Regions from separate parts of the Paenibacillus sp. FSL R5-0470 genome, predicted to be linked through region 1. Evidence: a T-box and tRNA genes for the amino acid it is inferred to sense, from the RefSeq annotation. Region 1 holds a T-box; the other holds one or more tRNA genes.
The links. A T-box is a leader RNA that pairs with one kind of tRNA and senses whether it is charged. The one in region 1 lies ahead of trpS (tryptophan--tRNA ligase), so its partner is inferred to be a tRNA-Trp.
Positions count from the first base shown of each region.

Region 1 (4,397 bases):
ACGATCTGCACGTAATCATTACGGATCGCTGACTCTAAAGTAAGAGCATCAATATCAGACGAAGCTACTTTCTTAAAAGATTCTAGCTCGCCCCAGTCACTGAATTCAATACTTGTAGAGGCTTGCTGTGGCATCAATTGGGTTGGATTGAAGAAAAGTAAACCTGCAATCAAAACAGATGCAGTCAGTACAGCCATAGCGCTTCTAGCGAACATTAGCTTTTTTCCCCGCTTTTTACCTAGTTCGAGTCCTGCTTGAATGGCATAGATTTGTGCGGCTGCACTCTCCATTTTTTGCTCCTGTGGGATCCGTTCAGCATCGATTAACATGGCAAGCTCCTCCTGACTACTCATGGTTCCAATCACCCCGATTCTTAATGATCGTTCTTAACTGCTTGAGTCCTTTATGCTGCCATGTCTTGACCGTTCCTTCAGGTTTATCCAGTATTTTAGCAATCTCATTTAAGGTCATATCGTTATAGTATTTAAGCAGCAGCACATGGCGATACTTGGGTTTAACCTGTTCAAGTGCCCACAGCATTTCCATCCGATGATGGCCAATGTGCGTAATCTGCTCTCCTATTCTCTCGTCAACAAGCGGCATGGAACGCTTTCTACGTCTTTGTTCATCTATACAGACATAAATCAGGATCCGAATGATCCATGATTTAAACGCTTTTGGATCCTTTAACGTTTTTCTTTTGATCCAGGCCCGGCAAGTCATTTCCTGCATCGCTTCAAGCGCATCATTCCGGTTACGCAAGTAGCTATAGGCAATACTGTATAGCTGTTCTCTATGTACCAATATAGAATCGTAGAAATCCGTCTCGCTCCGAGAATCAAGAATCGTTACCTTCTTCATTTCTGCATTAGTCATCGTCATATCCTTCCTTAGCCCCCTCTCCTAAGCCTCTCATAGATTAAGACGGGGAGGGTATAGAAACGGTTTTTATTTGTATTAACTTTTTTGGGACTGAGCACTTAAAATTATAACATTCTATAAAAAAAGAACGATAAATGTTATGATAAGTAAAATTGGACATAATCAATAGTACGCACTTAAAAGTACCATAGGTACTAAAAAGTACCCATACATTGGAGGATATCATGACAACTATCAAGAAAAAATACAACATTTCTGTTGAGGCCACACTCGAAGTGATCGGAGGAAAATGGAAATGTGTAATTCTGTGTCATTTAACTCATGGCAAAAAACGAACATCGGAACTCAAACAGTTAATGCCCGGAATTACTCAAAAAATGTTAACCCAGCAACTACGCGAACTTGAGGCCGATGGAATTATCAACCGGATCGTATACAATCAGGTTCCACCCAAAGTGGAATATGAGCTTAGTGAGTATGGTGATAGTTTAAGCGACATTTTGACTTCTCTATGTAATTGGGGAGAACAACATATCATTAAGCAATATGGCGATAAATATGCTGTTTTAGAGGACAACATTTTAAATAAATAAATTTTACCCCATGAAAAAAAGGACAGCTAAATCAGATCGATTTAACTGTCCCGTAACTTAAATTACGCCATCTCCTCCTATAGCAGTTGCTGTGAATGATATGGGTCCAAATAGATTTATAGGCAAGTTACTGTCATTCTGAATTACCAATTCATAGTTGTGGATTCCAATATAAGGACCATCAACCCACTGAACATTTAATTGAATATCAGTAGTTGTAGTAAAACGAAAAAAGGATCTATAAATATCGACTCCAGCACGTCGGATTAAAACAAGAAATTGGCTGTTAGCAAGTGCAGTAAGACTAAAACTACCATTTAACTCGACTCTGCTGGAGAAAGAGGCCGGATTAGCCGGACTAATATTTACTTGCGCCGTGGCTAGACCCGCTCCAGCTCCAGGAATCCCTGCAACCGTTATAGCAGTAGTAAACGGGTCTAACGGGATTTTTGCCTGTGACCCATAACTTATAATTGTCGCCATTTTTCATCACTCCATTTCAAGGTTATAGAATAGTATATTGTGAATCCGCAATGATAGATTGGACTTAATTCCTGATGATTATATACATTTAAGTTATACTTTTACTAGATTATAAAACCTAGATACTTCGAATATCATCCTCTAATTTCCACCTATTGACAAACTCACTTATCAGAATTACAATTACCCAAATATCATGAACAACGCTGAAAAAGGGTAAGTAGACAAATGAACATGGACTTCAGAGAGCCGGTGGTTGCTGCGAACCGGTGTCCAGCGTTTGATCGAATGGCCTTTAGAGTTGCTCTTCCGAACCATCTCTCTAGGATGCTGTAGGGATAGCCGGGGTTCCCGCCGTTATCAAGGGACCTGTATCGGAGATTATCTTTAACCCTCTTTCGTACAGGTAAGAGAAGATCGTAAAGCCAACGAAACGTATGGTAACACGATCAATTAAGGTGGTACCACGACAACTTCGTCCTTATTGGATGAGGTTTTTTTGCTATTTTAAGGAGGTGATGGCCATGGATGATGGCTGGTGGTGGCGACTCAATATTAATCAAAAGCGACAAAACAGGAGGAATTTAAATGATAAAAGAACGTGTATTAACTGGAGATCGAGTGACCGGAAAGCTGCACCTTGGCCATTACGTGGGCAGTTTACAGAACCGAGTGGCTCTACAGGAGCAATATGATACTTTTGTGTTTTTAGCAGATATTCAAGCCCTAACGACTCACTTTGATCGGCCTCAACACCTTGGTCAAAACTTGAATGAAATCACACTGGACTATTTATCGGCGGGTATAAATCCAGATAAAACAACCCTATTTATCCAATCTATGGTTCCTGAGATCGCTGAGCTGACTGTTCTGTTCTCCATGTTCGTCACTGTAAATTCGTTGCGGCACAATCCTACCATTAAAGCCGAATCGAAAAATTCCAGCTTAGATGAACTATACTATGGTTTTCTTGGGTATCCAGTAAGCCAGACTGCCGATATAACCTTTTGTAAAGCGACGATTATTCCTGTAGGAGAAGACCAGCTTCCCCATCTGGAGTTGAGCCGCAAAATCGTACGTAGATTCAACGAGCTGTACAGCCCCATCCTTGTGGAGCCCAGAGCACTTATCAGCGAGACCCCAAGACTAGTGGGAACAGACGGCAATGCAAAAATGAGCAAAAGCCTAGGTAATGCCATCGAGCTGGACTCCACGAAGGAAGAGATCACCTTCAAAATCCGCAAAGCCACAACTGATCCAGCCCGTGTTCATAAAAATGATCCTGGGCATCCCGATATTTGTCCCATTTATGCTTATCATCGTGCTGTTCGTTCGCATGGCGCCCCAGAAATTCACGATAGCTGCGAAAGTGGCAGTATAAGCTGTTCAGCCTGTAAGCAGCTTATCACGACAGCTCTAGACCAGCTAATTGAACCAATGCGTGAGCGTCGCTCCTATTATGCAGCCAGACCCAAGGTTGTTGAGGATATCTTATTATCCGGAACTAAGCGTGCCCGCAACATTGCTCAAGAAACGATGTCCGAAGTACGAGAGGCTATGGGCCTTAATTATTTTTCAAAATAAAACTGATCTCTAAGGGCAATAAAAAAACGCCGGACTCTCTATTGGAGAGAGCTCCGGCTGTTTTTATAAGAAAATATTATTTAATATGGATATCTCCGCTTCTAAATAAAAACACTTTCTATAACACACATCTTTTTAGCAAAGGAAAAGGCCGTAATCTCCTAAAGCGAGGTTACGACCTTAAATGTATTCCTTACAGCACCCAATTCCCTTTACGAAATACCGGCTCAATCGTACCATCCGCCAATTCTCCGTCAATATCCAGCTCAGCTGAACCAATCATAAAATCGACATGTGTTAAGCTGACATTAGCACCTCGTGCGACAAGCTCTTCATTCGTAAGCTTTGTGCCGCCTACAATATTGACAGGATAAGCACTTCCCAACGCGAAATGGCAGGAGGCATTCTCATCAATCCCTGTATTGTAGAAAATTCGGTTCAAGCAAGAGATTGGAGAATCATGCTGCACTAAAGCCACTTCTCCTAAATAGGATGCACCTTCATCGGTTGCCAGCAGCGAAGTCAAATGCTCACGTCCGGATTCAGCTTCATATGCTACTACTTTTCCATCTTTAAAAGTGAAGGAAAGGCCTTCTACCAAACGTCCGTTCAGATTCAATGGAAGTGTGCTTCTAACGGTACCATTCACACCTGTACGATGTGGCATGGAATAGATCTCTTCCGTTGGCATATTAGCCACGAAATACACGCCTTTATCATTCTCTCCGCCGCCTCCACGCCAAAGATGTCCTTCTGGAAGCTCCACATGCAGATCCGTTCCCGGAGCGCGGTAATGCAAGCTTTTATAACGCTTAGCGTTCATTCTATCCTGACTTTCTTTCAATTGACCGATAT
Region 1 covers NZ_CP150238.1:2,863,465-2,867,861, reverse strand. The annotation lists gene MKY99_RS12455 (DUF4179 domain-containing protein) at 1-353, opposite strand, end outside; gene MKY99_RS12450 (sigma-70 family RNA polymerase sigma factor) at 346-882, opposite strand; gene MKY99_RS12445 (winged helix-turn-helix transcriptional regulator) at 1,107-1,475, shown strand; gene MKY99_RS12440 (hypothetical protein) at 1,533-1,958, opposite strand; T-box leader at 2,156-2,444, shown strand; gene trpS (tryptophan--tRNA ligase) at 2,547-3,542, shown strand; gene MKY99_RS12430 (aminopeptidase) at 3,736-4,397, opposite strand, start outside.

Region 2 (4,397 bases), 3.1 Mb from region 1:
TATCCATGCCGCCTACAAAACCGATCACATTCTCAGGATTAGCATTTTCCATATCCGATTGTGTAGCTAGCGCCGCTACAGCACCTGCTAGAAAAGATACTTCATTTGTTGCATAAGACATGTTGTACATATTCTCTGGTGCTTCATCTATATCGGTATCATAGTTAATGAACTTTTTGTCAGGATACAATTCAGCCGTTGCATTAAACATCTCTGTAATTTCTGATCCGCCAGAAATAATAACATCCCAGTCCTCAGCGGCGATATCGTTAAACGTAGGCTCCCATTTCGTTTTATCGACACCCATTTCTACAACTTTTGTTTCTGCACCCAGTTCATCCTTAACCTTTTGCAAACCGCTATTCGCAGAGTCAAAGAAAGATTTATCTCCAAGCGTTCCTGGAATCAGAAGTACTACTTTGAGTTTATCCCCTGAACCTGTTTCTCCACCTTCAGCTGCGTTAGATCCTGCATTCGCGGAAGATCCATTACTCGACGTATTATTTCCACAGGCTGTGACCATTACCATTACTACTAGTAACAACAAAGAAAGAACTTTCTTTTTCATTTTTCTATTCCCCCTATTTATAGTTGGTTAGTAATTTGAGAGGTTCTCCTTCTTAGTCCGTTGTATATTTCACGATTTAGATGGAAACTCTCATTTTTCATGTAACATTGTCAAAATTTTAATGATTTTAACGAATACACTCAAAAAAAGAGATAAAATTATAATTTTTACGAATAATCCGACTAATTTCCGAACGAGATGGCCAGTCAGGTTGCTAATCTTCGGATTTCTTGATACGATCATATCAAATATTAATGAAAATAATTATATGATTTCGGTCATATTTTTGTACGATTCGGCTAAAACATAATTATTGGAGGATCATGATGGATCGTGTTCTATATATTGTAAATGCAGCACATGAGGTTAATACCTATATTCCACCACACCAGCATGAATGTTATGAACTAGTCTATTATTTAAACGGCTTAGGAACTACCAATGTAGGTTCGCGAAGTTATCATTTTCGTTCTTCTTCATTCGCGCTGATACCACCCAATCATAAACATGATGAGAATCATCGCGAGGATGCTACTATACTATTTGTAGGCTTCCATTCAAATCACCCAAATATGGAGAATTTGCAAGGCGTATATGAAGATGATAAAGACCATACTGTTCTACAGATCTTGCTTCGAATGAAAGCAGAGTTTACGCGTAAACAAGATGGATTCTCTGAACTATTGAACCTTCAAATGAGCGAAATCACTGTTCATCTGATACGGCTTCTTAGTGCCTCCGGGTTTCAATCACCAACGGAAGACAGAGTCCAATATGTTCTAAACTATATGAATGAGCATTACCGCCATAAGCTATCGGTCGCAACACTTTCTGAGATGTCTGGATACAGCTATGATCGTTTCCGCCATTTATTTAAAGAACGATTCGGTTCTTCACCTCTGCGCTATCTACTATTGAAACGTCTGGATTATGCAAAGTCTCTCTTGCAACATACCCAAATGCATATCTCTGAAGTATCAGCTGCTGCTGGGTTTGTGAATGACGCCCAATTCTGCAATATGTTTAAACGTGAAATTGGTCTCACCCCACGAGCATTCCGACTAAGCAGTCAATAAAACAAAACTCCACACAAAAAGGCCGTTGATTAGAGACGCCTCTAATTCAACGGCTTAAGAATAAAAGCTCAAAGACAAAGAAAAAAGGTTTGTAAAGTTACTTATATAAGCGACTTTACAAACCTTTTTGATATACCGGCGAGAGGACTCGAACCTCCACGGTTTCCCTCTCGATTTTGAGTCGAGCGCGTCTGCCATTCCGCCACGCCGGCACATATGAACTTAATGGAGGCGCCACCCAGATTTGAACTGGGGATAAAGCTTTTGCAGAGCTTTGCCTTACCACTTGGCTATGGCGCCATACGAAAACTTTGGAGCGGACGACGGGAATCGAACCCGCGACCCTCGCCTTGGCAAGGCGATGCTCTACCGCTGAGCCACGTCCGCATAAAATGGCTGGGGATATAGGATTTGAACCTATGCGTGACGGAGTCAAAGTCCGTTGCCTTACCGCTTGGCTAATCCCCAATAACATTTTAAAATAAAAGGGGCGACTGATGGGTCTCGAACCCACGAATGCCGGAACCACAATCCGGTGCGTTAACCACTTCGCCACAATCGCCATATTAAACTAATATTGTTGCTGTTCTTCTTAAAGTAAATGGGGCGACCGATGGGACTTGAACCCACGAATGCCGGATCCACAAACCGGTGCGTTAACCCCTTCGCCACGACCGCCATATTAAACTTTAGAGAAAGACTTTAGATAAAGATTGGCAGGGGCAGCAGGAATTGAACCCACACCAACGGTTTTGGAGACCGTTGTTCTACCTTTAAACTATGCCCCTAAAAAAAATGGTGGGGGATGATGGATTCGAACCACCGAACACGTACGTGAGCAGATTTACAGTCTGATGCGTTTGGCCACTTCGCTAATCCCCCAAAGATGGTGCCGGCGAGAGGACTTGAACCCCCAACCTACTGATTACAAGTCAGTTGCTCTACCAATTGAGCTACACCGGCATATTAAGTTGTATACTATATGGTGGCTCGAGACGGATTCGAACCGCCGACACGAGGATTTTCAGTCCTCTGCTCTACCGACTGAGCTATCGAGCCAAGGTAAAAATGGCGGAACCGACGAGATTCGAACTCGCGATCTCCTGCGTGACAGGCAGGCATGTTAGGCCAACTACACCACGGTTCCAAAAGATATAATTTCTTAATGAAAATTGGTTGCGGGGGCAGGATTTGAACCTGCGGCCTTCGGGTTATGAGCCCGACGAGCTACCGGGCTGCTCCACCCCGCGTCGTTCTTAAATGAATATGGTGGAGGCTGAGGGGATCGAACCCCCGACCCTCTGCTTGTAAGGCAGATGCTCTCCCAGCTGAGCTAAGCCTCCATGTTATGACCCGTATGGGATTCGAACCCATGTTACCTCCGTGAAAGGGAGGTGTCTTAACCCCTTGACCAACGGGCCATGCTAATAAACTTTATGGCGGAGAGAGAGGGATTCGAACCCTCGAGACGCTTGTGGCGCCTACACGATTTCCAATCGTGCTCCTTCGGCCAAACTCGGACACCTCTCCATAAATGGCTCCCCGAACAGGACTCGAACCTGTGACAACTCGATTAACAGTCGAGTGCTCTACCAACTGAGCTATCAGGGAATATGGTGGGCCTTAGTGGACTCGAACCACCGACCTCACCCTTATCAGGGGTGCGCTCTAACCAGCTGAGCTAAAGGCCCTTTTTAAGACACATCAATATTAAGGGCAAAAAAAATACCACGGGTAATGTGGTTGTCCGCTTGGCGACGTCCTACTCTCCCAGGACCCTTCGGTCCAAGTACCATCGGCGCTGGAGGGCTTAACGGTCGTGTTCGGGATGGGTACGTGTGGAACCCCTCCGCTATCGCCACCAAACGGGCATTTACATCGTAAATGCTCAGGCTTGAGTCGCCTGAAAACTGAATCCGAATTGAATTTGCGTATTAAGTATAGGATAAGCCCTCGACCGATTAGTATTGGTCAGCTCCATGCATTACTGCACTTCCACCTCCAACCTATCTACCTCGTCGTCTTCAAGGGGTCTTACTAATTGGGAAATCTCATCTTGAGGGGGGCTTCACGCTTAGATGCTTTCAGCGCTTATCCCGTCCGTACGTAGCTACCCAGCCATGCTTCTGGCGAAACAACTGGTGCACCAGCGGTACGTCCATCCCGGTCCTCTCGTACTAAGGACAGCTCCTCTCAAATTTCCTGCGCCCACGACAGATAGGGACCGAACTGTCTCACGACGTTCTGAACCCAGCTCGCGTACCGCTTTAATGGGCGAACAGCCCAACCCTTGGGACCTACTTCAGCCCCAGGATGCGATGAGCCGACATCGAGGTGCCAAACCTCCCCGTCGATGTGGACTCTTGGGGGAGATAAGCCTGTTATCCCCAGGGTAGCTTTTATCCGTTGAGCGATGGCCCTTCCATGCGGTACCACCGGATCACTAAGTCCGACTTTCGTCCCTGCTCGACTTGTAGGTCTCGCAGTCAAGCTCCCTTATGCCTTTGCACTCTTCGAATGATTTCCAACCATTCTGAGGGAACCTTGGAACGCCTCCGTTACTCTTTAGGAGGCGACCGCCCCAGTCAAACTGCCCGCCTGACACGGTCCCCGTACCCGGTAAGGGTACTAGGTTAGAACCTAGATACGATCAGGGTGGTATCCCAACGGCGCCTCCACCGAAGCTTGCGCTCCGATTTCTACGGCTCCCACCTATCCTGTACAGATCGTACCCAAATTCAATATCAAGCTGC
Region 2 covers NZ_CP150238.1:5,932,905-5,937,301, forward strand. The annotation lists gene MKY99_RS26140 (BMP family ABC transporter substrate-binding protein) at 1-568, opposite strand, end outside; gene MKY99_RS26145 (AraC family transcriptional regulator) at 892-1,644, shown strand; tRNA gene MKY99_RS26150 (tRNA-Leu) at 1,778-1,856, opposite strand; tRNA gene MKY99_RS26155 (tRNA-Cys) at 1,871-1,944, opposite strand; tRNA gene MKY99_RS26160 (tRNA-Gly) at 1,957-2,031, opposite strand; tRNA gene MKY99_RS26165 (tRNA-Gln) at 2,038-2,112, opposite strand; tRNA gene MKY99_RS26170 (tRNA-His) at 2,134-2,206, opposite strand; tRNA gene MKY99_RS26175 (tRNA-His) at 2,247-2,322, opposite strand; tRNA gene MKY99_RS26180 (tRNA-Trp) at 2,359-2,432, opposite strand; tRNA gene MKY99_RS26185 (tRNA-Tyr) at 2,441-2,526, opposite strand; tRNA gene MKY99_RS26190 (tRNA-Thr) at 2,532-2,607, opposite strand; tRNA gene MKY99_RS26195 (tRNA-Phe) at 2,628-2,703, opposite strand; tRNA gene MKY99_RS26200 (tRNA-Asp) at 2,714-2,791, opposite strand; tRNA gene MKY99_RS26205 (tRNA-Met) at 2,818-2,894, opposite strand; tRNA gene MKY99_RS26210 (tRNA-Val) at 2,912-2,987, opposite strand; tRNA gene MKY99_RS26215 (tRNA-Glu) at 2,994-3,065, opposite strand; tRNA gene MKY99_RS26220 (tRNA-Ser) at 3,082-3,174, opposite strand; tRNA gene MKY99_RS26225 (tRNA-Asn) at 3,180-3,255, opposite strand; tRNA gene MKY99_RS26230 (tRNA-Ile) at 3,259-3,335, opposite strand; rRNA gene rrf (5S ribosomal RNA) at 3,394-3,510, opposite strand; rRNA gene MKY99_RS26240 (23S ribosomal RNA) at 3,586-4,397, opposite strand, start outside.
Region 2: it has a tRNA-Trp gene. The T-box ahead of trpS (tryptophan--tRNA ligase) is inferred to sense a tRNA for this amino acid. The anticodon was not compared.